Regions from separate parts of the Brevibacillus sp. B_LB10_24 genome, predicted to be linked through region 4. Evidence: riboswitches for the same ligand, from Rfam matches in the RefSeq annotation. Region 4 holds a riboswitch; each other region holds the start of a gene.
What was found. Region 4 has a riboswitch for cobalamin ahead of ACI7RC_RS18540 (energy-coupling factor ABC transporter permease). Riboswitches for the same ligand answer to the same signal wherever they lie in the genome.
Positions count from the first base shown of each region.

Region 1: another riboswitch for cobalamin. It lies ahead of bluB (5,6-dimethylbenzimidazole synthase); the one in region 4 lies ahead of ACI7RC_RS18540 (energy-coupling factor ABC transporter permease).
Region 2: another riboswitch for cobalamin. It lies ahead of nrdI (class Ib ribonucleoside-diphosphate reductase assembly flavoprotein NrdI); the one in region 4 lies ahead of ACI7RC_RS18540 (energy-coupling factor ABC transporter permease).
Region 3: another riboswitch for cobalamin. It lies ahead of ACI7RC_RS10290 (FecCD family ABC transporter permease); the one in region 4 lies ahead of ACI7RC_RS18540 (energy-coupling factor ABC transporter permease).

Region 1 covers NZ_JBJQOQ010000029.1:46,532-54,041, reverse strand. The annotation lists gene ACI7RC_RS21350 (ABC transporter ATP-binding protein) at 1-44, opposite strand, end outside; gene ACI7RC_RS21345 (GntR family transcriptional regulator) at 61-702, opposite strand; gene ACI7RC_RS21340 (isoaspartyl peptidase/L-asparaginase family protein) at 750-1,649, opposite strand; gene ACI7RC_RS21335 (NADPH-dependent FMN reductase) at 1,887-2,438, opposite strand; gene ACI7RC_RS21330 (NAD(P)-dependent oxidoreductase) at 2,476-3,117, opposite strand; gene ACI7RC_RS21325 (Rrf2 family transcriptional regulator) at 3,239-3,679, opposite strand; gene bluB (5,6-dimethylbenzimidazole synthase) at 3,748-4,416, opposite strand; cobalamin riboswitch at 4,487-4,662, opposite strand; gene ACI7RC_RS21315 (aspartate kinase) at 4,721-5,938, opposite strand; gene thpD (ectoine hydroxylase) at 6,024-6,914, opposite strand; gene ACI7RC_RS21305 (ectoine synthase) at 6,961-7,341, opposite strand; gene ectB (diaminobutyrate--2-oxoglutarate transaminase) at 7,347-7,510, opposite strand, start outside.
Region 2 covers NZ_JBJQOQ010000009.1:17,255-24,764, forward strand. The annotation lists gene nrdF (class 1b ribonucleoside-diphosphate reductase subunit beta) at 1-152, opposite strand, end outside; gene nrdE (class 1b ribonucleoside-diphosphate reductase subunit alpha) at 180-2,264, opposite strand; gene nrdI (class Ib ribonucleoside-diphosphate reductase assembly flavoprotein NrdI) at 2,251-2,610, opposite strand; cobalamin riboswitch at 2,771-2,968, opposite strand; gene ACI7RC_RS10510 (hypothetical protein) at 3,060-3,305, shown strand; gene nhaC (Na+/H+ antiporter NhaC) at 3,384-4,826, opposite strand; gene ACI7RC_RS10520 (aspartate aminotransferase family protein) at 4,876-6,222, opposite strand; gene ACI7RC_RS10525 (sigma-54 interaction domain-containing protein) at 6,477-7,510, opposite strand, start outside.
Region 3 covers NZ_JBJQOQ010000008.1:152,358-159,867, reverse strand. The annotation lists gene ACI7RC_RS10295 (ABC transporter ATP-binding protein) at 1-568, opposite strand, end outside; gene ACI7RC_RS10290 (FecCD family ABC transporter permease) at 565-1,608, opposite strand; cobalamin riboswitch at 1,850-2,043, opposite strand; gene ACI7RC_RS10285 (hypothetical protein) at 2,241-2,657, shown strand; gene ACI7RC_RS10280 (hypothetical protein) at 2,764-3,072, opposite strand; gene ACI7RC_RS10275 (methyl-accepting chemotaxis protein) at 3,209-4,897, opposite strand; gene ACI7RC_RS10270 (Mov34/MPN/PAD-1 family protein) at 5,103-5,582, shown strand; gene ACI7RC_RS10265 (peptidoglycan D,D-transpeptidase FtsI family protein) at 5,542-7,335, opposite strand.
Region 4 covers NZ_JBJQOQ010000022.1:36,375-43,884, forward strand. The annotation lists gene ACI7RC_RS18530 (DMT family transporter) at 1-780, opposite strand, end outside; gene pdxR (MocR-like pyridoxine biosynthesis transcription factor PdxR) at 898-2,382, shown strand; cobalamin riboswitch at 2,461-2,663, shown strand; gene ACI7RC_RS18540 (energy-coupling factor ABC transporter permease) at 2,814-3,566, shown strand; gene ACI7RC_RS18545 (energy-coupling factor ABC transporter substrate-binding protein) at 3,570-3,881, shown strand; gene cbiQ (cobalt ECF transporter T component CbiQ) at 3,865-4,659, shown strand; gene ACI7RC_RS18555 (energy-coupling factor ABC transporter ATP-binding protein) at 4,664-5,503, shown strand; gene cobJ (precorrin-3B C(17)-methyltransferase) at 5,500-7,263, shown strand; gene ACI7RC_RS18565 (sirohydrochlorin chelatase) at 7,299-7,510, shown strand, end outside.

The DNA.
Region 1 (7,510 bases), on a different contig from region 4:
AATCCTTTGTATCGTTTGGTAAGGTTTATTGCCTCCAGTATCATCGCGGCACCTCCTGGGTTACAGCTTTTTAGCCACGCGGTTGCGAGACGCTTCAATATGGCTGACCAACATTTTTTTTACACCTTCAGCATTTCGCTCTTTGATCAGCTTCACCAGTGCCGTGTGTTCCTCGCTCATAGCATACGGATTGGCTATCTTCAAGTCGAGATACAGCACCCTCTGCATCTGATCCAGATTGTTCTCGATCAATTTGACCAGACGCCGATTGTTGGATGCTTCCGCCAATGTGATGTGAAAGTTGAAATTGGTCTTCATAAACACGATTTCACTCTCTTCATCGTCGGGTCTAAATTGTACCCGTGCCAACTCTTCCAATTTTTCTATATCTTCCTTGGTGGCGTTCTGTGCCGCCAGCTCGCCTGCCCCCCCCTCAAGCAGGATGCGGAGCGTAAAAAGTTCGTTCAGATCTTGCAAATTGACCTTGCTGACAAAATAACCTTTATAGGGGAGAACCTCCAACAGACCGTTATGCTTCAATTCATTAAAAGCATCCCGGACGGGTGTTTTGCTTACATTGAACCGCTCAGCCATTTCGCCTACAGTCAGTAGTTCACCCGGTTTAATCTTGCCATAAACAATCAATTCTTTAATGTCTCTGTATACTTGTTCAGAGAGAGAGTACTTTTTACGTGTAACCATCCACCGCACCTCGCCAATCTGTAAAGATTGATGATTCTGTTTGTTTTCTAGATCTGCAGCACCTTCATCTCCTCCGCACGGCCGTCATGCAGCCGCACAACCGGAAATGAGTAAGAATTATGTACCGCTGCACTTCGGCCTAAAGCGTCTACAACAATGATGCCGCCTGTTTCCCCCGTCAATTGATGCAACCGTTCAATGGCCCTGCAAGCAGCTGTTTCCGGATCTTCCCCGCCGCGAATCTGATCGTCGACGTACTTGGCCGTTAACGTCTTGATGAAGGCTTCACCTCGTCCGGTGCAGACAATGGCACAGTGTTCGGAAGCGAAAATGCCTCCGCCGATGAACGGCGTGTCTCCTACGCGACCGGGCAATTTCAGGAAGGATCCCCCGGTGGAGGAACCGGCAGCCAGCTTGCCGTGATTGTCCAGAATTACGCAGCCAACGGTATCCGTCTCCTTTTTCAAGCCGGTGTATGGGCTGAAGTCAAGCTCTTGTCCCTCCTTCAGCAGGCGCATCGCCAATTGCCATGATTTCAGCTGATCCTCCGTTATGCAGTTATCTGCCGGAAAGCCCTTCTCTCTGGCGAATTGCGTTGCGCCCTCGCCGGCCAAGACGACGTGTTTGGTCTCCTCCATGACCCGCCTGGCTACGGAGATGGCATGCCTTACATCGCGCATAGCGGCTACAGCGGCAAAACGGCCGCTCTGTCCGTCCATGATCGCTCCGTCCATTTCCGCGATCCCGTCGCGATTGAGCACCGATCCCAGCCCGGCATTGTACAGCGGATTGTCCTCCAATTCATTTACCACTGCTTCGACAGCATCCAACACGTGCTGCTTGTTTTGCAAAATTTGCGAGCCCTTCTGCACTGCTTCCAGCAAACCGTTGATATACTCCGGCGCCGTGCTGGTTTCTACGCTCCCATGTGCCAAAATAACACTCATCTTCGACTGTTCCTCTCCGCCTTCTGCTCTGTTAAAAAAATTTCTTGCATATACTAGCGATATATCGCTGGAATATTTGTCTAATAAATTACCACATATTTCTACAATGTTCAACTCATTATTACAAAGATTTTCATTTTTTATGATAACGGACACTTCCCTCAATTGCGAAAAGTCAATTCAAAAAGAAAAACATCCCCAGCCTTATGGAAGACGGAGGATGTGGACTGAATCCTGTCATTTTTGTAGTTGAGCCTGCTTGCACCACGATACAAAACTCTCAACGACCTGATCTAAAAAAGCAACTGTCGGCTCGTGGGTCAAAACGCCATTTTCATCAATTTTTTCGTGAACCGCTCCGATATAGACTTCGTTCCCCAGCATGATCGGAGAAGATACACCGATCGAATACAGGATATCGCGCAAATGCTGCTGGGCACGCACCGTTCCCAGAGCCCCCATGGAAGCTCCAATGATCAGCGACGGTTTGCCGATCATTACTTTGTCCACGCGGGACAGCCAATCGATGGCGTTTTTCAGTACGCCTGGAATCGAGTAATTGTATTCGGGCGTTGCCCATAATACGGCATCGGCAGCAGCCACCTTGCTTTTGAATTCCTTCACCACGGCAGACGGTTCATTTTCAATATCCTGGTCGTAGTGCGGGAGGTCGCGGATGTTTACAATTTCGATATCCAACTGTCCCTGATACCGCTTCTGCATGAATTTGACGAGCTTCAGATTATAAGACTCCTTGCGAATGCTTCCTACTATGGCTGCCACTTTCATTTTTATTCCCTCCACGTGAATAAATGATTTGAGCGAATTACTCTGATTCAGATGAAACCGTAAATCGTTCGTTGATATGCTGCGGATTCTCGATTTCATCTAATACAGCAATGGCAAAGTCTGCGTAGCTGACATAGCTTTGCCCTTTCGAATTTACCAGCAGCAGATCTTTCCCTGTCCGGTATGATCCGGTTCTCTTCCCTTGCGGATCAAAAAATGCCGAAGGGCTGATGAACGTCCAGCGGATGCCTGTAGATTGCTGCAGGTCCTCCAGGTTTTTGCCCTGGTTTTGCGCTGTCGCGAGATACTCTTTGGGGAAATCGGGCGCATCCATCACACGCAGTGTTTTTGCTTCGTCAACGAACAGGCTTCCCGCCCCGCCGACGACGATCAGCCTCGTATCCGGCGCGCCTTTCAGCGCTTCAATCAACACTCTTCCCGCTTCGACATGAAGATGCTCACTGCCGGGAGCGGCACCAAACGCGTTGACCACGACGTCAAACGCTTTAAGGTCGTCTGCCGTCAAGTCAAAAACATCCTTCTCCAACACTGCAGCATGTTGTTCGGTCAGTTTGGAAGCATTCCTGACGATCGCAGTGACTTCGTGACCTCTTTCCACTGCTTCCTTCGTTATCAGGCTTCCCGCTTTGCCGGTTGCGCCAATGACTGCAACTTTCATCATTTCCCCTCCTGTTGTTGATTATTAGCATAACCATCACGCATTGTTTTTTGCACGAATGGGGCTTCCACCATTCGTTGTAACGTTGTAACGAACAACATTACAACGTGTTGAAAAAAATCTAATCAGCAGTCGCTTGTATTTTTTGAGAGAGCACGTTTACCAATTCCTCGATTGTGATATCCGCCAAGATCTGCTCCATCGCCTGTTGGGCCCGTTTCAGGATCAGCTCCAGGACTGCCTGGATGTTGGCTCCCACCGGACACTCCGGATTCGGTTCGGCATGGATGTGAAAAAGTTGATCTTCTTCCACGACGTCAACCGCCCGGTACACGTCCAACAGGGAGATCTCGTCCAGATCCTTCAACAAGAACGCTCCGCCCGTTCCGGCACGCACATTTGCCAAGCCTGCTTTTTTTAACTGCCCCAATATCCGGCGAATGGTCACTGGATTCGTATTTACGCTCCCCGCAATCCATTCTGACGTCCCATGTGCATCCTTGGCAATCGCCAACAACGACAAAATATGGACGGCGATGCTAAATCGACTGCTGATTTTCATTTTCTTCCACCCTCTCGTTGTAACGATTATAGCTACAACAAAAATGGAAAGTCAACCTCTCAACTCTTTCAGTCTTCAAACTGCCAACGACAAACCTCATTCCAATTGTCATGGCGGATCAGGTCGCGAACCTGCAGCCGCTTTTCCCATTTTGCCTGTTCCAGCAGGGGGGCATCCGGATAGTGATCGGTATACCCGAGCGACAGCAGGGCAACCGGTTCGATATGCGGCGGAATGCCCAGGATCTCACGCACGTCATGCTTCTTGTAAAAACTGACCCAGCCCATGGCGATCCCTTCGGCATAAGCAGCCAGCCACATATTTTGGATGCAGCAAGCCACGGACAGAATATCTGTCTCCGGGATGGAATTGCGCCCGAGTACATGCCCGCCGCCCCTGGTTGGGTCGCATGTCACGCAGATGGTAACTGGCGCCTCCCTGATTCCTTCTACCTTTAAAGACAAGAATTTGGTTTTTCGCTCATCCTCATAGTGAATCGCGAGTGCTTTCACTTCCTTTTGACAGATTGTCGCCAACCTCTCTTTTCGTTCCTGTGATTGGACGACGATAAAATTCCACGGCTGCATGAATCCGACGGAAGGAGCGTGATGGCCAGCAAGGATAATCTTCTGCAGCTTCTCCTCCGGAAGCGGATCAGCACGAAATTCCCGTATGTCTCTCCTTTCAAATATCGCCTTATAAACGCCTTCCTTTTGCCATTCGTTGAACAAGTGCATCTCTTCCTCCCCCTGTAAAAAAACAACACATTCCCAGCCCGAAAAAGACTGAGAATGTGTCGTTTCTCAAATAAGCGATCCAGATTTGGCAGGTCTTCTGACTCAAGCTCATCGTGAATATACGCCTTCCCAGTCATCCCAGTGGCATTGTTGTACATTCACTCGCTTCATACAGCGATGGACACATCGTGTGGGTTCCTTCCCTATTCTCCATGTTTTCATGGCACCAAATCGGTTTATTTCCTTTTTATGTTATCGTACCGGCAGCGCGTAAGGAAATCAAGAGCAAGCGGCAAGCAGCCGCCTACTTCACTGCCAACTTTTCACCTGCATCCAAGCCCAGCTCCCGGTGCAGTGCCCTTACGGCTGTTTTTACCTGTTCGGCCGGCAGCGCGATGGAGACTTTCCGCTCACTCTGATGGAACCAGCGAATCGGAACTTGCAGCGCCTTCATTTTTCGCTTGATTGTCTTTGGCACCTTTGAGGACGCATGCCGCGATACCCCTACAAGTGAGACCATCGCAAAGCCGTGCTCCGCTTCCATCTCATCAAAGCCCAGACTCTCCTGCTGCTCCTGCAAAAAAGCGGCTGCCTTTTTGTGCTGTTCTGTCGCAACCGGAAACGACAAAAGGTCCGTTCCGTGGAGAACAGCATTTGCCATAACGCCCGCTTCCCGCAGATTGCCGGTCAACATCGGCGTCCGGCGGTGAATCTCCCGCCCTTTTACCCACAAAATGGAAATCTGCTCCTGATGGGCTATGCCCCTGGCGACCGATTCCGCCTGAGCCGGCACATCCGCTCCCACATAAGTCCCCTCTTCATCCGAAAAGCTGGAGCGGACAACCAGGCGGACGTGGCGTTTCCGTGCGGTTTCGACGGATCGCGGATGCAAGACGCCCGCTCCCAGTTGCGCAAGATCCAGCATATCCTGATAGGATATGGCGGACAGCTTTTGTGCAGTTGGCACCAGGCGCGGGTCAGCCGTAAACACACCCGTCACATCCGTATAAATTTCGCAGCGCTCCGCACCCAGACTGGCGGCCAGCGCAACAGCGCTCGTATCGGATCCGCCCCGGCCCAGCGTGGTGATTTCACCGTGTTCATCCACGCCCTGAAAGCCGGCGACGATCACTACCTTGCCCTCCTGCAGGTGCCCGCAAATCCGGTTGTTCTCGAAGTGCCGGATGCGAGCATCGCCGTGACAGCAATCTGTCAAAATCCCTGCCTGCCAGCCCGTCAGCGCAACAGCTCTGCACCCTTCCCGCTGCAGCGCCATGGATAGAAGGGCAATCGAGACCTGCTCCCCTGTACTGACCAGCATGTCCAGATCCCGCTCGTCAGGGTGGGGAGAAATTTCTTTTGCCAGCTTCACCAGTTCATCTGTCGTTTTGCCCATGGCCGAGAGGACGACCACGAGCTGGTGGCCGGCATTCCTTTTGTCCATCACACGTTTTGCTACCTTGCGAATCCGGTCAATAGAACCTACGGAAGTGCCGCCGTATTTTTGGACAATGAGAGCCATCCTGTTCCTCCCTGTATGCGTAAGTCCGGTAGACAGGCAGCCGCCTGCGTTCACACTCGAAGCAAGCGGCCCTGTAGTAAAAACGTCAATCGCGGGTCGCGATGTAATCCGGCCTCGGCTTCTGGCCCGAGAAGGGGCTGACCAGTTTGTTCTCAACGCTGTTGTAGACATAAAACACATTGGACCGCGGGTAGGGCGTGATGTTGCCATTGGAGCCATGCATGACGTTGCAGTCAAAAAGCGTGACCGTTCCCGCCGGTCCGACGGCTGTATCGATACCGTGATGCTCGACCAGCTCTTGCAAGCTCGCCTGATCGGGCACACCGTATTCCTGCTTGCGCAGCGACTGTTCGTAATGCGCATCCGGCGTTCTGCCCACACACGTGATGAATTTCTTGTGGGAGCCGGGGATGAGCAGCAGCGGGCCGTTAAAATGGTGATTCTCCTCCAGCGCGATGGAGCAGCTTAACGCCCGCATTCGCGGCATGCCATCCTCTACGTGCCAGGTCTCAAAATCGGAGTGCCAATAAAACTCCTTGCCCGTAAATCCTTTTTTGTAATTGATCCGGGACTGGTGCACGTACACGTCGCTGCCCAAGATCTGCCTGATGATGGCGAGCAGCCGCGGATGCTGCGACAGCCGACGAAAGACCTCGCTGTCTCGATGTACGGCGAAAATCGAGCGAATCTCGCGGCTCTGCGGCTCGCGGATCACTTCCTTCCGCTCCGTTTCCCTGTTTTCCTGCCACAGCCTCTGCAGCTCATTCCGAAACGTCTTGACCTCCTCAGCCGAAAAGAAGCCTTTCAGGTTGAGGTATCCGTTTTGTTCATAGGACGCAAGCATGTCTGCATCCAGCTCGGACGTGCCGGAGCCTGCGTCCGAATAGACGACAGGGTCCTTTCGCTCGATGATGCCTGGTGTATCCTCGATGCGGGATGGATAGCAATCCTCCATGACGACGTAGCGTTGGTTCATACTTTCCTCTCCTTCCAGGTTTTTCGCCAAATCTCATCCTGCCGATTTACTCAACCAAGGGGTATACTCCGTTCTCATCGTGTACTTCGCGCCCGGTCAGCGGCGGATTGAACACACACACCATTCGCATCGTGCTCTTCGCCCGCAGGTAATGCTTCTCATGACCGCTTAAGGCGTACATCATGCCCGGCTGGATCGGGTAGGTTTCACCGCCGACCACCTCGATCTCTCCTTCCCCCTCGATGCAGTACACGGCCTCCAGATGGTTCGCGTACCAGATGAACGTTTCTGTACCGGCCTTGATCAGCGTATCGTTCAGGGCAAAGCCCATGTTGTCTTTTTTCAGAAGCAGTCTTCTGCTGTTCCACGTAGGAGTGTCAACGTCGTCCTTTGTGCCGATAATATCCTGTAAATGCTTTACGATCATGGTACCTACCTTCCTTTCTCCTGGCTTTCTTTGATCGCGTCCTCTAATATAGACAGGCCTTTTTTCAGGTCCAGCTCATCGATCGTCAATGGCGGCATGATCTTGACAACCTCGCTTTTTGGTCCCGATGTCTCCATGATCAGCCCGCGGCGGAAGGCAAGCGAGCAGA
Region 2 (7,510 bases), on a different contig from region 4:
TACGTCTCCCGCTCCTCTTCCGTCAACTCGATCCACGACATTTTGTCGTCCGACAGCGGGATTTCATCATCTGTCCAGAACTGCATGATGTTCTGGTTCCAAAACGTCAAGGTAAATTCGTCGTCCGGCCTGTTCCAATTGACTGCTTTCATCTCGTCGTCCTCTCTCCTGTTCGGTCGTTAAATCGCACAGCTGATGCACTCTTCTACGGTCAGATGCTTCGTCCGCGTGTAATAAAGCGACTTCAAGCCTTTCTTCGCCGCGTATATGTAGTACCGGGCCAGCTCTCTCGTAGACACGCTGCTGTTGATGTGCAGGACGGTCGAGATGCCTTGGTCGACATGCTCCTGGATCTCCGCGATCAGGTCGATCACCTTGAACTGGTCGAGCAGGTAGGCCGACTTGTAGTAAAAGTAATTGTCCGGCGACAAGTACGGCATCGGGTAGTACGTCGTGGAGTTGGCGTAGGTCCTGGTTTCGATGTGCTCGACGACCGGCATTACGCTGGAAGTCGCGTTCTGGATGTAGGAGATGCTCTGCGTGGGTGCGATTGCCAGCCGGTAGGCATGGTACAGCCCGTGGCGTTGTACAAGCTCCTTGAGCCTGGCCCAGTCTGCCGTCGAAGGGATCTGGATGCCGGCAAACAGCTGTTTCACCTTTTCCGTCCGCGGGTGGTAATCCGTCTCCAGGTACTTGTCAAAATAGGTCCCCTTGGCGTATTCGGAACGTTCGAAACCGGCAAAGGTGACGCCGCGGTCCCGCGCGATCTCCATGCTTTTCTCCAGTGAGTAATAGTTCATCATCATGAAAAAAGTTCTGGCAAAATCTTTGGCTTCCTCGCTCTCGTAGGCGATCTTCTGCTTCGCCAGGTAGCCGTTCAGATTCATCGCGCCAAGTCCGACGGAGTGCAGCTCGCGATTGGCTTTTTGCACCCCCGGCGCGTTTTCGATCCGGGTCGTGTCGCTCACTGCCGTCAATGCCTCGATGCCTTCGTGCACCGACTCCCGCAGCTTCTTTTGCTCCATCACATTGGCGATGTTGAGCGAGGCCAGGTTGCAGCTGATGTCGCGGCGGATGATGTCTTCCAGTCCGTAATCGTTGATCGTCGAGGTCTCCTGCAGTTGAAAGATTTCCGTGCAGAGGTTGGACATCTTGATCGACCCGATCTCTTTCAAGGCGTGTGCCTTGTTGGCGTTCGACTTGTTCATGATGTACGGGTAGCCCGATTCCAGCTGGATCATCGCGATCTTGGTCAGCATCTCGCGGGCGCTCATCACGGTTTTCTTCTTGACCCGCTCGTTGGCCAGCAGTTCATCGTACATCTGGTCGAGGTCAAGGTCGTCCAGGTGCTGTCCGTATTCCCGGTAGACAGAGTAAGGCGCAAACACGGTGAGCGGCTTGTCCTGCGCCGCCAGCTGGTAAAACTTGTCCGGCACGATCAGGCCGATCGACAGCGTCTTGATCCGCGATTTTTCGTCGGCGTTGATTTTTTTGCTGTCCAAAAACTCGATGACGTCCCAACCGAAGATGTTGTAATAGGCCGCCCCTGATCCCTTCCGCTGCCCCATCTGGTCGGCGTAGGAAAACGCGTCCTCCATCAGCTTGAGGACCGGCATAATCCCCTTCGCCGCGCCTTCCACCCCTTTGATCGGCTCGCCGCGGCCGCGCAGTTTGGAGAGGTTGACGGCGACGCCGCCGCCGATTTTGGAGAGCTGCATGCAGGTGCCTAATATGTAATTGATCGAGTTGAGCGAATCGTCCATCTCCAGCAGAAAGCACGATACCATCTCTCCCCGGCGGCTTTTCCCGGCGTTGAGAAACGTTGGCGTAGCCGGCTGGAGGCGCTGTTCGATCATCGCTTGAGCCAGACGTTTGGCCCGCTCAAAATCTCCCTCTCCGAGCGAAAGAGCGACGATCGCCACCCGGTCGGGGTACTGTTCCAGGTACATCGACTTGTCATCTGTCTTCAGCGCGTAGTCTTTGTAAAACTTCGACGCCGCCATGTAGGAGGAAAACTGGAACCCGTAGCTGTGAACGGTGCGGAAGATCTCTTCCACCTGCTCCGGGGTGTACCGCTCGTATACATTTTCGTAGTACTGATGGTCGATCATGTAGTCCATTCTCGCTTTGACGCTGTCAAACTGCATCGTGTTCGCGCGGACTTCCTCCATGAATACTTCGACCGCTTCCCGATCTTTGTCCAATTGGAAAAATCCGTCACTGCCACGCTGCATCAATTGGTTGTTCAGTTCAATGTGCCGCAATCCCTGCCACCTCTTTCACAAAATACTCCACATCGCGACTGGTCCCCGACAGTTCGAATTTGGAAATAACCGGAACCTTGTACTGATCGGCTATCGCATCCGCGCTCTTGGCAAAATTTCCGCCCCAGTTGCGGTTCCCGCTGGCCGAAACTCCCCGCAGCATGGCGTGATTTCGCTGCAAAAAAGCTTTTACCGTCTCCGGCACCTGGCCAAATCCCGTCGTATAGGTAATGAGTACGAACGGCTCTTCCAGCGTCATTTTGGCGTCGATTTGCACGCTTCGCACATTTGCCTTGGTTACAAATCTTCGCACGTTTCCCGTCTTCGAATCATAGGCGACCAGCATGTCCCTCAATCCTTCCCTTATGTACTGCTGTTTGTTGCAGAAAAAGCAAAGCGCATCCGACGACTAGCAGGAGGTCGGATGCGCGTAAAAATCCACAGGATGCACGGGCCTACGGCTTGCAGGCCAGCTGCGCGAACCCTTCCCTATCTCCCGTAGGTACCAGAGTGCAGACGAACAGGCAGGTCTCCTGGCTCAAGGGTCATCGCTCCGTCCGCCTTCCCGATCGCGGCGATCAGTGGCACCTTGGAACGGAACTTCCCTATTACAGTGGCGGGACCGCGCCGGAATCGCACCGTGCTTCCCTTTTTAAGTCTCTGCCAAATATTGTTGGCAAGACACCTGTCCGTATCAATATGTAGATGACTTTATTTACCTTACAACAAGATGTTGAGGGTGTCAATACTTGGCACGCTGTTTGGAGGGGAGGATTGCACTTTGGGAGAGAGATGATGCGTTCTTTGGCTTTGGTGAACATTGTGGTCCGGAAGAAAAAAATGGGCTCGCTCGTTCGCGGCACGCCAGCGGGGAAGCTGGGGGTGGCCGTCTCCACTACAAAAAGCGGCACGTCGACCAAAAAGGACTGTAGGTATTTCAACGTAGGATTTGGTCGACAAGCGTGTGCCGCTTTTTTCCGTTACGACTGGGTAGGCGTGCCAAGGCCTGCGCTCGCTCCATTTTTTTCTTCCGTCTCGTAGCCTTAGTGTTATAGATGCGTAAAGACGCCGCTTACTCCCGTTGGCAGATGTGGGAGATAAGCGGCGCTTGAGATATTGTTACGTAGATTCCACCTGGACCGCCGGGGTGATTGTGGCGGAGTCGGCGGGGTTTGCTTTCGGTTCGTACGCGATTTTGATCCCGAGAAAGCCGTAGATGATTGCGATGATGGGGCTGAGGATGCTGAAAAAGGCAAATGGCGCGTACGTGAAAGCGTGGACTCCTAGGGTGGCGAACATGAATGCTCCGCAGGTGTTCCAGGGGAACAGCGGTGAGGTGACGGAGCCGCCGTCTTCGACCGTTCGGGAGAGGTTTTTCAGCTGCAGTCCCCGTTTTTTGTATTCGGATGCGTACATGCGGGCGGGAAAAATGATCGCCAGGTAGGCATCGCATGCGAGGAAATTGGTCGTGACACTCGTCCCGACGGTCGTGGCGATCAGGCTGCCGGTCGACCTGACACGCTTTAGGATGGCGTTGACGATGGATTCCAGGATTCGCGTCGTTTCCAGGATTCCTCCGTAAGCCATGGCAATCATGATCAGGGCGATCGTCCAAAACATCGATTCAATGCCGCCGTTGTTTAACAGGCTGTCGATCATTTCAATTCCCGTCTCAGCGGTATGTCCGTAGTACAGGGTATTTAAGGCCTCCTTCAGGGAAGCGCCCTGCACGACCGCAGTACAGATCGTGCCGAGTACCGTTCCGATCACCAAGCCGGGAATCGCAGGCATTTTAAACACCAGCATGACGATGACCGTCAGAGGAACGAGCAAAATCCACGGGCTGATGACAAAAAGTTCGCGCAGCTGCCCTTGCAGGATCATCACTTGCTCGGCATTGTCGCTTGCATGGTCCAACGTAAATCCGATAATCGTGTACAGGATCAGCGCGATGGTAATCGCCGGAACGGTCGTAAACATCAGATGCTTGATATGTTCAAACAGGTCGATCCCGGTGACGCCCGCAGCCAGGTTCGTCATTTCCGACAGGGGAGACACCTTGTCGCCGAAATAGCAGCCGGACACGACGGCACCGGCGGCCAGGGCGATCGGAATCCCCAATCCTTCGGCCATGCCCATAATCGCGATCCCGATGGTTCCAGCCGAGGTCCAGGCATTCCCCGACGCCACCGATACCAGCATGCAGATGGCGCAGGCGGCGACGAGGAAATACGTCGGAGATAAGACCTCCAAACCGTAGTAGATCATGGTCGGCACGATCCCTCCGGCGGTCCAGGAGCCGATCAGGGCGCCGATGATCATCAGGATCAGAATCGCCTGCAGCGGCAGGGTGATCGTTTTCAGCATGCCTTTTTCAATCTCTTTCCACGAGTGTCCCAGACACAAGCCCACGATTGTCGCGACGATCGCACTCGCCAAAAGCGGAATATGCGGGTCCAGCTCCAGGACGAAGATGCCGACGAACAGCGATACGATCATAAACGCGATCGGGATCAGCCCCACCCATACCGGCGGGACTTTTCTGGGTTCAATGTCCTCCATCTCATCAACCCCCTTCGAATGTTATCGCTTGCAGTTCTCCTTGGCGTGACTAATCGAGCAGCGATTCTACGCTTTCGCGAAAGACCTTCGTGTGCGTATCGACGTCCTCCGCCTTGGTTTGCGATGAGATGAGGGCCATGTTGTGAAACGGCGTCATTAAAATCCCGCGATTGAGCGCATACAAGTGCATGTAACGATCCAGTTCGAAATCTACCGCTGCGGCTGCCTCTCCGCCGTTGCGCGGGGGCGTGCTGCGGAACCAGTACTCCGATCGGCAGCCCAGCCGTTTGACGATCCAGGGAAGCCCTTTTTCGGAAATGACCTCTTCCACCCCAGCGGCAAACCGTTCGGCCAGGGGGATGTTCCGGTCGAATGCCTCCTGTGTCAGCACGTTCTCCAGCGTGGAGCGCATCGCCGCCATCGACAGCGCGTTTCCGGCCAATGTGCCGCCGATGCCGCCCGTATCGGAATCTTCCAGCGAGATCGTCCCGCGTATCCGGTCTGCGACCTCTTCGCTAAATCCGTAGACTGCCGTCGGGATCCCTGCGCCAATCGCTTTGCCCACCGTCAGCATATCCGGCTTTAGACCATAGGCCCCCGTATACCCTCCCGGTCCGGCGCACATCGTATGGGTCTCGTCGTAGATGAGCAGCGTCCCTGTACGGCGGGTCAGCTCGCGAAGGGCGTCCAGATAACCGGGGTCGGGATGGATAATGCCGATGTTGGTCATGGCCGGTTCGGCCAGCACACAGGCGACATCACCTGGTGCGAGCGCCTTTTCCAGCGCATCGATGTCATTAAACTCGACGACCTTGGTGGTATGTACAGGATCTACCTGTGGGCCGATGTTGCCGCTGCGGCTGCCGGGAACTCCGCCGCGCAGCGTAATGAACGCCTCATCTACAGTGCCGTGGTAGCTGTAGTTGAAGACGAGGACGTACTTGCGCTTCGTGATATGACGGGCCAGCCGCAGGGAAAAGCGGTTCGCATCCGTCGCAGAGATGGCGACCTGCCAGTACGGCAGCCCAAAACGCCGGGCCAGTTCCTCTCCGACCCAGATCGCATCTTCTGTCGGCAGCATAAACGTCACGCCGTTTCGCACCCGTTCGACAATCCCGGGAACCGCTCCTTCCGGTGCATGTCCCGTCATCGAGCCGGTATCTCCCAGACAAAAATCGATGTAGCGATGCCCGTCTACATCGGTAAAATAAGCGCCGGAACCGCTTTCAACAAAAACCGGAAAGCTGCCCGCCCACTTGACCATCCAGTTCATCGGAACGCCGTCAATGTAGTTTGCCTTTGCCCGTTCAAACAGCGCTTTCGATTTGGGATGGGTCTCTTCAAATAGATGAAGCTCCTCTGCCAATCTCTGCTGTAAACGCTCTCTACTGATCATTCGTCAATAAGCCCCCAGTACCAATGGAATCTCGACACGGCCATGTCGATAAAGCTGAATTGCAAGTACCGTGCCATCAGTTTTAGGGCCCACTTTCTTGCCGTACCAAGGGCTTTTTCGCGGTCTCCGCCTGGAAATTTGTCAATTTTGACAAATCATCCGTTTACTATATGTCCGGAATGAATGAAGCGGCTGCCAGGCGGCAATCAGAGCATTTTTTTAATTCTGAATATGGAATTGTCAAATTTGACAAACTAAGATTGGCCTGGTTTCCGAATGTGCAGTTCGCGTATCCGGCGGTAGAGCGTAGACTCGCTGATGCCCAAGCGATGTGCCACTTTCTGCTTGCTTTCCACCGAGTATCCGTATTCATTGAGATACCGCTCGATGATCTGCTTCTCGTGGACGTCGAGCTGTTCTTTGAGCGTCTGGAGCGTGGTATCGGCATGGTGAACGCGCAAAATTCGCGCAGGAATGCTTTGCTTCGTAATCACCGTGCCCGTTTCGAGGTTGACTGCATACTCCACTGCATTTTCCAGCTCCCGGATATTTCCCGGCCAATGATAGCTGACGAGCAGGTCGGTTGTTTCCGGTGCAAAACCGGTGATATTCTTTCCGATCAGGCGATTGTATTTTTCCAAGGCAGCGTGAAGCAAAAGCCCGATGTCCTCCTTTCTTTCCCGCAGCGACGGGAGCTGGATGGGAATGACGTTCAAGCGGAAGTACAAATCCTCGCGAAATTCCCCGTCAAGCATCATCTGTTCCAGATTTTTGTTCGTCGCAGCAATTACTCTGACGTCCACGGGCAGGACCCGCGTTCCGCCGACCCGCTCGATTTCCCTGTGCTGGAGCACGTGCAGCAGCTTCACCTGCAGATGCAGCGGCATGTCGCCGACTTCGTCCAGAAAAATCGTCCCCTCGTGAGCCAGCTCAAACTTCCCCACCTTTCCCGACTTGTTGGCGCCGGTAAAGGCACCCGATTCGTAGCCGAACAGCTCCGTTTCCAATAGCGTATCCGGTATCGCGCCGCAGTTTATCGTGATAAACGGACCGTTCTGCCGCGGGCTGGCATAGTGAATCGCCTTCGCCAGCAGCCCCTTGCCTGTGCCGCTTTCCCCCGTGATCAATATCGTGGAGCTGCTGTGAGCCACCTTTTCGGCGTAGGCCTTTACCTCCTGGATGCTGCTGCTCGTCCCGAGGATTTCCCGGAAAGAAGAGTGTTCGTTCTGTTCGGTCATGTCGTACACCAGCTTGCGGACATCGGCAATATCGCGAAACGAAATGACGG
Region 3 (7,510 bases), on a different contig from region 4:
AGATGACGGTGACGCCCAGGGTCTTGACCAGATCCAGCAGTTGCAGCTGGTAGCGGATGTCCAGATGGTTCGTCGGCTCGTCCAGTACGATCACCTGCGCCTGCTGAGCCAGCGCCCTGGCGATCAGCACCCGCTGCTTTTCACCTCCGGACAAACTCATAAAGCTGCGCTCCGCGTACTCCAGCATGCCGACGCGCTGCAGGGCCATGTCCACAATCTCTTCATCCAATGAGGTATCCGGCTCGAACAAGCGTTTATGCGGAGTCCGCCCCATCAGCACCATTTCCCATACCGAAAAATCAAACATCTGCGTCGTCTCCTGACTGACGACTGCCATCCGCTGTGCAATGCAGCGCGAAGCCAATCGGCTTAGCTCCTGGTTATCCAAACTGACCATTCCGGCATCCGGCTCCAGGATTCGGCAGATCATTTTCAACAGCGTGGATTTTCCGCTCCCGTTCGGCCCGATGATGCCGACAAATTGCCCCGAGGCGGCATGCAGGGATATATCCTGGACAATAGGCGTTTGCATCAGCGAAAACGAAGCGTGTTCCACTGTCACGTTCATTTGCTTCCCCCTCCGAAGGTATATGTACTCCGGCGCAGCAGCCAGATAAAAAACGGCCCGCCGCACAGTGCGGTAACCACACCGATCGGCACTTCCTGGGGGGCCAATACCAGGCGGGCGAGAACATCTGCCCAAATAGCGGTAATCGCCCCCAGCCCGGCGCATACCGGGAGGACCCGCCGATGGTCAGAGCCGACCAAAAACCGGGCAATATGCGGCATCATCATGCCGATAAACCCGATGCAGCCGCTCACGGCGACGATGACCCCGGTAAGCAGCGAAACGACGAGAATAAGCGTTTTTCGAAACGCATCCATGTTGATGCCAAGTGTTTTCGCCGTTTCGTCGCCCATCAAGACGGCATTCAAGGCGCGGTATTGAAACAGCAAAAACGCGGTACCGGCCAGCACAGCCAAACCGGGGATCGTCAAGTACTCCCACTTGGCGCCAGAGAAACTGCCCATCATCCAAAACATCGCGTCCCGGATGCCCTGTTCTTTCGGAGCCAGCATGATAATAAAGTTGGTTACGGCAGATAAAACCATTGAGACGGCAATGCCTGCCAAGAGCAGTCGAGAAGTATTGATGCTTCCCCGTACCTGGGCGACCAAGTAAACGGCGATCATAGAAACGAGAGCACCGAAAAAGGCACCGAAAGTCAACGCGTACTGCCCGAAATACGGAAGTACCCCGAAGATGATAACCAATGTGGCGGCAGCAGACGAACCGGAAGAGACGCCGAGGATGTACGGGTCGGCGAGCGAATTGCGCAGCAGGGATTGCATGACCGCCCCGGCCACGCCAAGCCCTGCTCCCACCACAGCCCCAAGCAGCACACGGGGGAAGCGGATATCCCAAATGATGTGCTCCTGCGCCTTCGTCCAATCCCGTTCGATTGCTTGTCCAATCCCGGGCAGATGGGACAGGGGGATTTTCCACACCGTCTCAGGGGCAATCTTGATCGGGCCGAGCATGACGGCCAGCGTCACGGATAGCAAAAACATCCCGAACAGCAGCCACAGGACGCCCCTTAGCCCCATCCGGCCGTTTACAAGGGCCGGGCGGGCATTTCCGCTTGCCCGTACGATTCCTTTTGAAGATAGCTGGGGTATCAGGTTTCTCAATTTTTTGCTCCTTTCTGCAATTCTCGCTTGCCTACATACGAAAAAACCCCATCTCGGCAGATGGGGTTACGGGTCCGGATCTTATGAGAAAAACAACAAACTGCGGCAAACAATCGTTGCTTCTTTCCGTACACCTCTCCTTTCCGCGAAGGCATTGCTGGTGTGAGCATGCTAGGTAGGTCTCCTGGCTCCCGGATCGTCGCGCTCTTTCGCCTTCCCCGACGTTGTGGCATCGAGTGGCCTGTATGAAAAGAGAACTCCCCGGATACAGTGGCGGGACCGCTCGGGACTTTCACCCGATTCCCTGTTACCCCTTGTTCCCACAAGGGCACCTGGCTGCATCCTATGAAATTGTAGGTTGGTGCCTGCATTCCTTTTATCTTACCCTAAAGTTTGGAAGATTGCTACCTGTGCGTCCAGCAATAGGCAGTCGGAAATTAGGAATATGCAAATCCTTCCAAATGTTTTACTATAAGGGTATGGGAAATGTTGGAATTCAGATGTCAACGGATGCAAGGATTCGCAGAACCTTCCGAGGGGGGATTGACTTGATGGGGAGCAAATACGTCACGGTCCTTTTGGCTTCTGTCCTTTCCGTTTCCATCATCGGGATTCAGTCTAAGGAGCCTGTCTTTGTCTTTATCTACGGCGCTGTGGTGGCAAGCGTATTCATGATTGTTTCTTTGCCCGTCTCATTAGTGGCTGACCTGTTAGCTATGAATATAAGGTATCTCGGCCCTGTTTATTCGGGAATGCTGCAGATTCTGCTTACATTTGTGGTGCTCTCACCCTTTATCATTGCCTTTACGCTGGCCTTCACGTCTCACCCTGCGGACAATTTTCTAGATTTCCTTCACTATACGCAGCCATTCTGGCGGCTGATCGCGATTAATTCCTCCATGTTCTGGATTTCCGATCTGCTGGTCAAGTTGATGTTCAAGAAATTCCTTCGTCCCGCCGACTGATTCCATTTCTACTCCCCCCGTATTAGGGCAGCCTGCTTCCAATCTTAGAAAATATGATGCGGCCACGGTAAACCGAAGGTTGTCCCGAGACCGCATAAGAATCTACTTACTTGCTAAGTTCTACAATATAACCCAAAAACTTGAAGACTTCATCCGAAGTGGGAGGTGAATCTGTTAACAGCGAATCCAAAAAATCTGCTATATACCGCGCATCTTTATAACTTAGTTTATCAAAATTATCTTTTTCAGCGAAACGTTTAAGACGACTGGCTATCCCATATACGTCTCCATTTTTGCATAGCGCCGCGGAAGCTTCGCATAGGGAAGCATAGGCATCAAAATAATGCAACCCTTCAACCCAACTATAATCATACGTAAATTGCCTGAATTCGCCTGCAACATGAGCTGTGTACATGTTAACGTAACTTTCTATTTTTCTTTCAATGTGCCATAGTTTTGTGTAGGTATTATATATGAAAAGATAATCAAAGAAAATATGAAAAAGATCAATATCGCAACTCCCGCGATGTTTTTCCGTTCCTCCCTATCCGCTACACCTTGAATGTTTCCACGCGCTGCTGCAATTCCTCCGCCAGTTTGGACAGCGCGCCGGCAGACGCAGTGATTTCCTCCATGGAGGCCAGCTGTTCCTGTGTGGCTGCCGAGATGCTCTGGCTGCCTGATGCCGAACCCTCGGCAAGCTGCAGCACGCGCTCAAACGTCTGCACCACTTTTTCCGTTCCTGCCGCCATCTGTTTGGACGCAGCGGATACTTCTTCAATCTGGTTCGTCACTTCCAGGACAGAAGCTTGAATCTGGGCAAAGGATTTCCCCGCCTGATGGACCGCGCCCATCCCGTTCTCCACTTCCTGCCGGCCTCTCTGCATCGATTGGGCGGCCGCCCCGGTTTCAAGCTGAATGGCGCTGATCAAGTCAGCGATTTGCTGAGCCGATGCCGTCGATTGTTCCGCCAGCTTGCGAACCTCGTCGGCCACCACCGAGAACCCGCGTCCGTGTTCGCCTGCTCTCGCCGCCTCGATCGCTGCGTTTAAAGCCAAGAGATTGGTCTGAGCGGAGATGCTGGTGATCACTTCGATGATTTGTCCGATTTCCGTTGAGCGCCCCTGCAGCCCTTCGATAACCCGGGTCAAGTCGCTCATCGTCCGATTGATCGTTTCCATTTGCTCCACCGCCGTCCGGATGGCTTGGTCTCCGTCTGCAGCCTTTCGGGAAGCTTCGGCAGCGACGCCAGATACGTGACCGGCGCTCGCCGCGATATGCTGTGCGCTTGTTGACATCTCCTGGATCTCTTTTGCGCTTCCTTCCACTTCCTGGACCTGCTGATCGGAGCCGGCAGCCATTTCCTGTATCGTCAAAGTGATTTGCCCGGCGGCTTTGCTCGTCTGGTCGGAACTGGCCATCAGCTGCTCCGCAGAAGCAGCCACCTGCTGGGCATTTAACGCTACCTGCCTGATCAGCACGCGGAGATTTTCCTTCATCTGCTGGAAGGAGCGGGCCAAATCACCGATTTCATCCCGGCTTTTGATCCGGATGTCGCCGCCTGAAAAATCTCCCTCGGCGATTTTGCCGGCCGCGAGACTCAGAACCCCAATCGATCTGGACACCCTCCGCGAGAAGACGATCCCGATCGCCACTGCCAGGATGAACGTGGCTGCGATCAGCCCCAGGGAAATCCATTTCAGCGAGACGACCAGGCTCTGGTTGCTCTCTACAGCTGTCTCGATCAACTGCTTTTGATCCGACGCCATCTCATCGACCAGCTTTTTCATTTCCAAGCCGAGCGGCACCGCTTCGGCGATGACCAGCCTGACTGCCTCCTCCTGCTGGTCGCTGGGCAGTGCGAACACCTTGTCCCCCTTCTCTTTGAGCTGTTTCACCATCTCCTGTACTTGTTGGACGGTTTCGATATCTGTATCGCGTCTCAACAGGGGAACCGTTTGGCCGAGCAGCTCCTCTGCCTGCTGATAGGCGCCTTCAAACTTGATCGCATCCTGTTTGTTCGCCCCCGCCAGAAAACTGCGGACACTGTTCATCATCTGAACAGTCCCGTTGCTTATGTCGTTTAGATTCGTCAAGATATGTTCCCGCCTGACAAGTATGTCCGAATACGATTGATCCACCTTCTGCAAAAAGTAAAGACAGGTAATTCCGACTGCCCCCAATAGCAGAGCGATGATGACAAAAGCGCTGACTAATTTTTTGCCAAGCGTGAATTTCAAGAAACTCCCCCCTATATTGATACTGAGAAGTATGTATATGGAATATTTACCCATAAAACATGAAGATAAAACCGAATTGTTCAGAAAGTTTCGACTCACCTCTGTCCTTCTTATTGGAAAAATCGCCGCAAAAGGTTCCTCATCCCGCCTTCCTTCATACGATGTAGTGTTACTGACCCACGGCAACTGTAAGGGGGGAAATGTCATGACAACACTGTACGTCACCGAAAAAGCCTGGAAGCAGATCGAACAGGCGGTAAGCAAAAATCCCAACGTGGAAACTGGCGGCATTTTGATGGGATACCAACTAAACGGGGATTGGGTCGTCTCATATGCCAGCGAACCCGGGCCGCGTGCGATAAAAGAGCGGAAGACCGTCGTTTTTGATGAAAATCACATTCGAACCGTGACTGCCAAGCTGAAGCTGCGGAGCGCCGGGCGCTTGCGCTACATCGGAGATTGGCACAGCCATACGGTGAAGCGCTTGACGCCCAGCCTGGGGGATCGAAAAACGTTTGCATTAAAAACCTACCAGGAAACGTACCAATCTTCTTCGCCCATCATGCTGATCGTCGGCATGCACAGGCATGGGATCAGGGTCAGGGGCTTTATCTACGGAGGCAGGATGCAGGAGGTAGAGAGGGTCATTCTCGTAGGGAAGCAAGGGTCTCGGCAACTGAACTGAAAATGGCTGTCCCTAGGTGGGTGCCTCTCGCCGGCCGATTTTCTGCCACCACGGCGATCGCGTAGCGCGGCTTGTCAACCGGCGCATAACCGACAAACCACTGGTGGTCGCGCCGCTGCCCCCGTACGGTCACCTGTGCCGTGCCGCTCTTTCCCGCTGTTTTCCAGGGCAGGCCGCCAAGCGACTTGCCTGTTCCCTTTTGTACAACCTGTTCCAGGTAGCGCCGCAATTTCCATGCGGTTATTTGGCTAACTCCCTGTCCTTCAAGCGGCTGCGGGGAGAAATGGTAAAAGGTGACGCCGTTTTGGTAGGTGATATCCCGGACCAGGCGCACTTGTCCGGGCTGTCCGCCCCGCAGGATGGTCACCATCAGATTGGCCGCCTGAAGGGGGGTGATCCTGGCATCCCGCTGCCCGATCGCTGTCTGGATCAGCACGCCTTCATCCTCGCGGGGAACGCCAGGTGCAAAGACCGTCCCGGACTCTTCCGCGTCTATCTGGCGGAAGTTCTTCAACTGGTACAGCTCCTTTGCCGTCCAGCCCACCGGCACCGTCAGGCCCAGCCGCCGGGCGTACTCCTCTATTTTTGCCCCGCCCAACCGCTTGGCAATCTCGGCAAACGCGATGTTGCAGGACTGGGCGAATGCCTCCTCCATCGTGACGGCCCCGTGACCCTCCTTGTTCCAGCAGGAAAAACCGTACTTGCCGTACTCTCCCGTGCACTGGAATTTTTCCGTCGGCAGGGCCGCGCCTTCCTCCAGCGCTGCCGCCGCGACGACGATTTTAAAGACAGAACCGGGGGGGAGCTGTTTGACCGCCCTGTTTTGCCAATTGCCTGCGGCGATGTCAACCTTTGACTGATCATACGCCGGACGGCTGACCATCGCGACCACATCCCCCGATCCGGCGTCCAGAACCACGATCGATCCCTGTTTCAGTCCCGCCTGGTCAGCCGCCTGTTCCAGCTTGGCCTGGATCTTGGCATCCAGCGTGGTGGTCAGCGAAAGCGGATAGTAGCTGTTCTCGCTTTGCTTGAAGCGCATGTCCAACCCCCGCAGCGGCCGGCCTGCGCCATCGACAAAATAGGACAGGCGGGCGGGCTCGATCTGCTGCAGAAACCGATCGAAGCTCCGCTCCAGCCCGGAGGCGCCAATCCCGCTGTCCAGACTCATCTTTCCCGACCTCAGTTCGGATGGGTACAGTTGTTTGACCAGCTCGGGGTTCTGACCGACAAAGCCGATGACCTGTTTGGCCCTTGCATCAGGACGATAGCGCTGTGCAACAGGCAAAGCCAGTACGCCCGGCAGCTTCAGTCTGTTGATCTCCTCCGCCTGCCGCGCGGACAAGGCGACCAGTTTGCCCCGTTCGTCCCGCAGGGCATGGGGGTCTTTTACCTTGCGGATCGCCTCCGCCAGCTTTGCCTGGGGCCAATCGATCAGCGAGGCCAGTTTTTGGGCGGCAGAAGCGTCTGCCATGCCGGTGCGGGCCAGCGGAAAGAGGACAAGCGTCAGCGTTTTGATCCCGGTAAAAGGATAGCCGTTCCGATCCCGTATCTCGCCTCGCCCGCTGTCGAGAATGACGGTTTGCTGCCGCTGTCTGACCGCGTGTTTGACCAGATCGATATCGCGGGCCGAGTAGTGGTGGGCAAAGCCAAGCTGAAGCCACCAGAGCCGGGCGATCAGTCCGCCCCAAAACACGGTGAGCAGCAGCAGGATCAAGAAACTTCTGCGTTTGGCCAGCCGCAACAGATACACGCTTTTCCCTCCCCGCACGTTTTGCCTATTATTTCCTAGAACGAAAGAAAAAATGAGAAAAACTTGGCTTATCGCCAAGTCCAATAGCGAAAGCCTTCGTTTTTCTCATACTTTCATCATTTAACGCATTAGCGGAATTAAACTTTCCGAAAGTACAAAAAAACCGGAGGAAATT
Region 4 (7,510 bases):
AACAGCCCCTACCGCTAAAGCGATCACCGGAGAAACGTACAGCCACGTCGAGGGAAACAAGGGATTCGTCCGTTTGACGAGCCAGTAGTAAATGCCAGAAGCGATGATCGACCCAAATACGATCAGGTAAAACAGTGCTCCCACGGCTGTATAAGGCTGGGAAAATGTGAAGTGAATCGGTTCAAACATCAGGGAGAGCACCAGCAGTCCGATGCTCCCAAAGAACATCTGAAACCCGTTGACCGCCAGCGGAGTCAGACCGCCCGACAGCAGCCGTTTGGAAAAAATCGCGCCCCAGGCAAAAACGGCTTCGGAAAGGAGGATTCCCGCCGAACCCAGCAGCCAAAGGGTTGAGACGCCTATTTCCAAGTGGGGAAAGACAACGAGCCCGATCCCTGCAAATCCGATCAAGAGCCCCATCCACTGCCACAAAGGCATCTTTTTACGGTCGAAGCACAGGCTGAGCACACTGACGATGATCGGTCCGGAAGCAGACAGCAAGGCGGCAAGTCCCGAGGAGATGTACTGTTCGGCCCAGTAGAGTGCGGCAAAGGGAATCAGGGTCATGCATACGCCCAGGTAGATCAGATCCAACATGTTCCTGCGGGTAAACCGGAGAGATGATTTCTTCAGGTACAGGAACGCGATGATCAGGACTCCTGCTGTACCGAAACGGATGGCAGCAAACAGAAAGGGAGAAAATCCGGCATCAATGCCTGCTTTGATGGCATAAAAGGTTGTTCCGTAAATCAAACACATAAGCAGATAGCTATAAATCATTTTATCCATATCCCCTTTTCCAACCCGGAGTGTTATAATCTTTAGAAAAAACATACAGCAGTGATATACATAACAGTCAACAGTGATACATAACACTTCCGGAAGAGGGGAGAACGCATGCAGATCAACCTTACGCGCCAGTCCGGAGTCCCCCTGGTCAGGCAAATCTATCAGGAAATCTCCGAGCGCATTCGTTTCGGATCGTTAGAGGAAGGGACTCCTTTGCCCTCCATTCGCAGCTTGTCCAGACAGTGTGATGTCAGCTTTATGACTGTCGTTGAGGCGTATCGGCTGCTGGAAGAAGCAGGGCTGATCGAACGGATCCAAGGCAGAGGTACATTTGTTGGAAAGGCGAAGAACGAGGTTGGGGACACTGGGCAACCCAATAAGGTTTCCTGTTATGAGTGGCAGCATGCTGTTGCGGATTACCTGCCGCGGGCTCAGGTTTGGCAGAGTATGCAGGCAGAGCCTGAAAACGGTTTTTCTTTTTCGATTACCTCGCTTCATCCCGAACTGGTTCCGCTGGCAGAGTTGACATCAGCCGTCCAGAATGCGCTCCGTGATGATCCAACAGTCTTGTTCAAGTACGGACCAGTGCAGGGGGATGGTTTGTTTCGCAAGGCATATGCCGAATACGCCAAGAACTTCCGCCTCAACTTACACCCGGAAGAACTGATCGTCACCAACGGGGCCCAGCAGGGGATTGACCAGGTGGCCCGCAGCTTTATCGGGCCTGGTGACGTCGTTGTGACAGAAGTGCCTACCTATAGCGCTGCCATCGACGTGTTTCGAGCGAGAGGAGCGACCGTTCTGTCTGTTCCGGTCGATGAGGAGGGGATGCGGGTCGACCTGTTGGCTTCCCTTTGCGACCAGTATCCGCCAAAATTGATCTACACGATGCCCACGTACCAGAATCCGACCGGAGCCCTCATGAGCCAGCGTCGGCGTACCCAGCTGCTCGATCTTGCGCAGAGCTATCGCAGCATCATTTTGGAGGACGATCTCTGGAGTGAAATCTACTTTGGCAAAGCCCCGCCACCGCCGATAAAAAGCATGGATGAGCACGGGCATGTCATCTATTTGAAAAGCTTTAGCAAAATACTGGCCCCTGGATGCCGAGTGGCTGTTCTTGCCGCCAACGGCAGATTCCTCAACCGTTTGATGGTTGCGAAGGCAGCGGCAGACTGGGGGAGTCCGCTTCTGACACAGCGGGCGATCCTCTCCTTTATGCAGTCTTTCTCTATGGAAAAACACGTGAAGCAGTTGCGGCAACGTCTGCTCGGCAGGAGAGATCTCGCCCTGTCCGTCTTAGAGCAGCACGCTCCGGCAGGAGTGCGCTGGACCGTGCCGCAAGGTGGATGCAATATCTGGATCACACTTCCTCCCTGGCTGCGTGCCGAAGAACTGGTCGTTCCGGCGTCTCGCGAAAAGATCAACTTTCTCCCCGGGTGGGTCTGTTACCCGGGTGAACCGGAGTTTCACCATCTGAGAATCTGTTTTTCCAGCATGAGTGAGGATGAGCTGAGACAGGGGATGCTCGGATTATGCAGGATCTTTCAGGAATCGATCGAGGCGCCATTGGAGAAACCTCCAGTCGTCTGACCCTCAGCCATCAAATAAAAAGAGATTGACAACAGGTGGAAACTATTACTATCATGAATATAATTTCTATCGAAAAAATGCATATGGAACGTTCAAGGTGTTGACCGATTCTTCTGCTTGAATCGGCAACTTAATAGGGAAGTCCGGTGAAAGTCCGGCACGGTCCCGCCACTGTAACAGGGAGCATAACGCTTACACAACCCACTGTTCTTGAAGAATGGGAAGGGCGCGTTTATGCGATGAACTGGAGTCAGGAGACCTGCCTTGAAATCGACATCGTCAAACTCACGAGGATGAGGGAGGTGTACATAGTTTGAACAGCCGTCTAGGGTTAGCCGGGCGACTTGTCAGGTGATGGAGCATCTTCGGAGTATTCTCTGAAGGTGCTTTTTTGATTGGGGAAAAACAGAGTCTCAAGAGGGAGTATATTCATGAAACGGAAATTATTCGTTCCAATGGGAATTGTCGCGCTGGTGCTGTATTTGTCATTTAACACGCCGCAGACTGCACATGCCATGCATATCATGGAGGGTTTTTTGCCGGTTGGCTGGGCTGTCTTTTGGTGGGTCTTGTTTATTCCGTTTTTTCTCTTGGGCCTGCGGGAGATTCAGCGTACGACGAAGGCGAATCCCGAAACAAAGCTGCTGCTCGGACTGGTCGGGGCGTTTGCATTCGTGCTGTCCGCCTTAAAGCTGCCATCTGTGACCGGGAGCAGCTCGCATCCGACCGGAACCGGCCTGGGGGCTGTGTTGTTTGGCCCGCTGACGATGGGGGTATTGGGCAGCCTCGTCCTGCTGTTTCAGGCGCTGCTGCTTGCTCACGGCGGATTGACGACGCTCGGGGCCAATGCCATTTCGATGGCGATCGTAGGGCCATTTGTCGCATACGGCGTGTATCGGCTGCTGTCACGCGGCGGCAAGCGGCAAAAACTGGCTGTCTTTGCCGCAGCGGCACTGGCTGACTTGTCGACGTACCTGGTCACGTCGCTGCAGCTTGCACTGGCGTTTCCCGCAGAATCAGGTGGAATTCTCGCTTCCTTTGTAAAGTTTGCCGGGATTTTTGCCCTGACACAGGTGCCGCTCGCCATTAGCGAAGGGCTGCTGACCGTCCTGGTGTGGAATTGGCTGCATACCTACAATCGGACTGAGTTGGAACAACTTCTGGCCGCAAAGCGAGGTGTGTAAAGGATGGGCAAATCGAATCGCTACCTTACCATCGCGATTTTGGTCGCGGTGATCTTGTTGGCAGTCCTCCCGCTGGCATTTATTCACGGGTCGGAGTTTGGCGGGTCAGACGATGCGGCTGAAGAGGCGGTTGGGGAACTTGCACCCGATTACGAGCCGTGGTTTGAGCCGATTTTTGAGCCGCCGGGTTCGGAGACGGAGAGTTTGTTGTTCGCTCTGCAGGCGGCGATCGGCGCAGGTGTAGTCGGTTACGCCTTCGGTTTCTTCCGGGGCCGGTCGGCAAAAAAAGGACAGGCGCATGAAGATTCCGTTTGATTCGTACGCCTATACGAATCGGCTGCGGCAGCTTCCGCCAGATCAGAAGCTGCTGTTCGCCGCCTCCCTGCTGGCGATCGCGCTGTTCGCTCACTGGCAGGTGCATTTGCTTATTTTTGCCTGGTCGAGTCTCTGGATCGTGAGGTATGCGGGGATTCCCTGGCGAACTTATTTGCGGCTGCTGCTGCTCCCAATCGCCTTCATGCTGATGAGCTTGCCGCCGCTTTGCCTGGAAGCTGCCAGCGGCGAAGGTGCTGGCAGCGCAGTGGCAAATGCCGTGGCTGCCATACCGGTGGCAGGCAGTTATGTGTACCTGAGCCCGAGCGGCCTACTGCGGGCGTTTACGGTCCTGACCCGGGCGCTTGCGTCCGTTGCCTGTCTGTATTTTCTCCTCTTTACCGTGCCGCTAGGGCAGCTCTTGCAGGTGCTGAGAAGGCTAGGGATGCCCGTGGTCCTGGTCGAGCTGTTGTCGATTATGTACCGCTTCGTCTTTGTCTTGCTGGAGGTGGCTGGACAGCTTTGGGTGGCACAGCAGGCAAGAGGAGGGCACAGCGGCTTTCGCCAAACGCTAAAAGATGTGGCAAAACTGGCAGTTACCCTGTTTGGCCGGACGTGGCAGCGGTACCGGCAGTTGTTGGTCGGTTTGACGGCCAGAGGGTTTTCGGGCGAGATCCGGGTGGTATCGACTGCCCGTTTTGTGCGATCAAAACGATATCTGTCCGAAGCGGTTCTGGGATGTCTCACACTGATCGCTTTGGAGTGGTTGACGAGGAGGTGAAGCCTTGGATTGGCTGATAGAATTTCATGATATACATTTTACCTACCCGGGTGCCAGTCATCAGGCGCTCGCCGGATTGACCATGCGGATTCCCGCTGGCCGCAAGTGTGCCCTGTTGGGTCACAACGGCAGCGGGAAATCGACGTTTTTTCTGCACGCAAACGGTATCCTCCGCCCTAACCAGGGCCAGATCAACTGGAGGGGGGAGCCGCTGCGTTATGACCGCAGTTCGCTTCTGGCGCTGCGGCAGGCAGTAGGGTTGGTCTTTCAGGATCCGGAACAACAATTGGTGGCGGGCACGGTGGGCGAGGATATTTCTTACGGTTTGTGCAATATCGGCCTGACTGACGAGGAGATCGTGCGGCGAGTCCGGGCGATCTCCCAGCGATTTGATTTGGAGGCGCTGCTCGATCGCCCGATCCACCAGCTCAGTCTCGGACAGAAGCGTCAGGTTACGCTGGCCGGGGTGATGGCGATGCAGCCCCAACTGCTGCTGTTGGATGAACCCACAGCTTGTTTGGACCGGCTGCATACCCGGCAGTTGATGGCTGAACTGGCGGAGATTCATCAGGCGGGGACTGCCATCCTGCTGGCGACGCACGACCTGGACCTGGCTTACGCGTGGGCTGATTGGATCTTTGTCTTGGATGGAGGACGGCTGGTGCTGGAAGGCACTCCGGACCAAGTCTTTTCCCAGCGAGCCGCTCTGGAAGAGCTTCACCTCGGCGTACCGCTGCTGTTCGATTTATGGGAAGCGCTGCCTCCCGAACGGCAGGCGTCGTTTTCTGGGAGAATTCCCCCGCGTACGGCTGCAGAATGGAAGGAGAGGAAGGTGTGGGTATGAAAGGCAAACTGTTGATCATCGGCTTTGGACCCGGCAGCTTTGAACACATAACCAAACGGGCCAAGGAAGCGATCGAAGAGAGCGATGTCGTCATCGGCTACAACACCTATGTGGACCTGATCAGCGGGCTGTTGACCGGACAGCAGATCGTCCGTACGGGAATGACGGAAGAAGTGAGCCGCGCACAGGAGGCGGTCCGCCAGGCGGAAGCCGGCAAAAAGGTGGCGGTCATCTCCAGCGGGGATGCCGGCGTCTACGGCATGGCCGGATTGGTCTACGAAGTGCTGATCGAAAAAGGCTGGACGGAGGCGACAGGGGTGGAAGTGGAAGTGATTCCAGGAATTTCCGCGATCAACTCCTGTGCGTCGCTGCTCGGGGCACCGGTCATGCACGACGCCTGTACGATCAGTCTGAGCGACCATCTGACCCCGTGGGAGATCATCGCCAAGCGGATCGAAGCGGCGGGGGCGGCCGATTTTGTCGTTGCGCTGTACAACCCGCGCAGCGGACGGCGCACCAGACAGATCGTCGAGGCGCAGCGGATCCTGCTGAAATACCGCTCGCCGGACACGCCAGTGGGCATCGTCAAGAGCGCCTACCGCGACCGGGAGCAGGTCGTGATCACCACCCTGGAGCAAATGCTGGATCACGATATCGGCATGCTGACGACCGTCATCATCGGGAATTCGGCGACGTTTTTATACGATGAGAAAATGATTACGCCGCGGGGCTACCAGCGCAAGTACACGCTGACGGCTGATGAGCAGGCGTTGAAACCTCACCAGCGCTTAAAACCGGAGGCAGAGCCTTGGGCGCTGCCCCAGTTTGAAGAGGAGGCACCGCGTGCTGCGAATAACCGGACTGCTGCTGAATTGCGACCTGCGGCTGCGGACTTCCAGACTTCTGCCGGGTTACAAGCTGCGGCTGCGGACATCCAGACTTCTGCCGAGATACGACCTGCCGCTTCGGATACACGGTCTGCCGCCGCCGTGCGTACTGCTGCTGCCAAGCCCAGCTCCTATGAGCTGGCTATGGAAGCCCTGCTGCTCGTTCAGGGAAGCAGAGGGGACGAAGTGAATCATACGCCTTTCGCCTCACCCTTGTTCCAGCAGCAATCGATCTTCGAAGTAGCGGTGAGCCCGGGAGTAGCCAACAAGCGCTTTACACCTGCCCAGATGATGCTGATGGCGGAGTTGGCGGGTGAATCGGGAGAGATCGAGTACACGCCCCACCACCAGATCATCCTGCGTGTCCCAACGACGGAGCCGAAGCAAATCACCGCCAAGCTGCAGGAAGAAGGACTCTTGCTCGCTCCGATCGGCGATGTGGTTCAGCTCAAAGCGTGTGACTTTTGCAACGGGGAAAAAGATGACTCCATCCCGTATGCGGAAGAGCTGTACCAGCGGTTAAACGGGCGCAGTGCGCCGAAAGAACTGCGGATCGGATTTAACGGCTGCGGGATGACTTGTTACGGAGCGGTAAAAGAAGACATCGGCATCGTTTACCGCCGGGGGAAATTCGACTTGTTTCTCGGTGCCAAGACAGTCGGCCGAAACGCCCACAGCGGACAGCCGGTGGCGGAGGGGATCGAGCCGGAGGCGCTGGTGGAGACAGTCGAGCGGATCGTGAACCGCTATATAACCGATGGATTCCCCAACGAGCGGTTTCACAAGTACTTCAAGCGGGTGAAACAGGTCGAAGGCTTTGAACATCGGGAGGTGCCGGTGCTGGTCATCGACAATGCCGTCTGCGGCGATTGACGGGACCCAAATCGAAACGAAGGGGAGAAAAAGATATGGACGCATTGCTGTTTGTCGGACACGGAAGCAGGGACCCGGAGGGGAATCTCGAGGTAAGAAAATTTGTCGAAGCGATGGCCCAGGAGCTGTCAGTGCCGATCGTCGAAACCTGCTTTTTGGAATTTGAACGGCCTGACATCTTTCAAGGCGTCGAGGCCTGTGTAAAACGGGGAGCGACTCGCGTAGTGGTCATCCCGATGATGCTGTT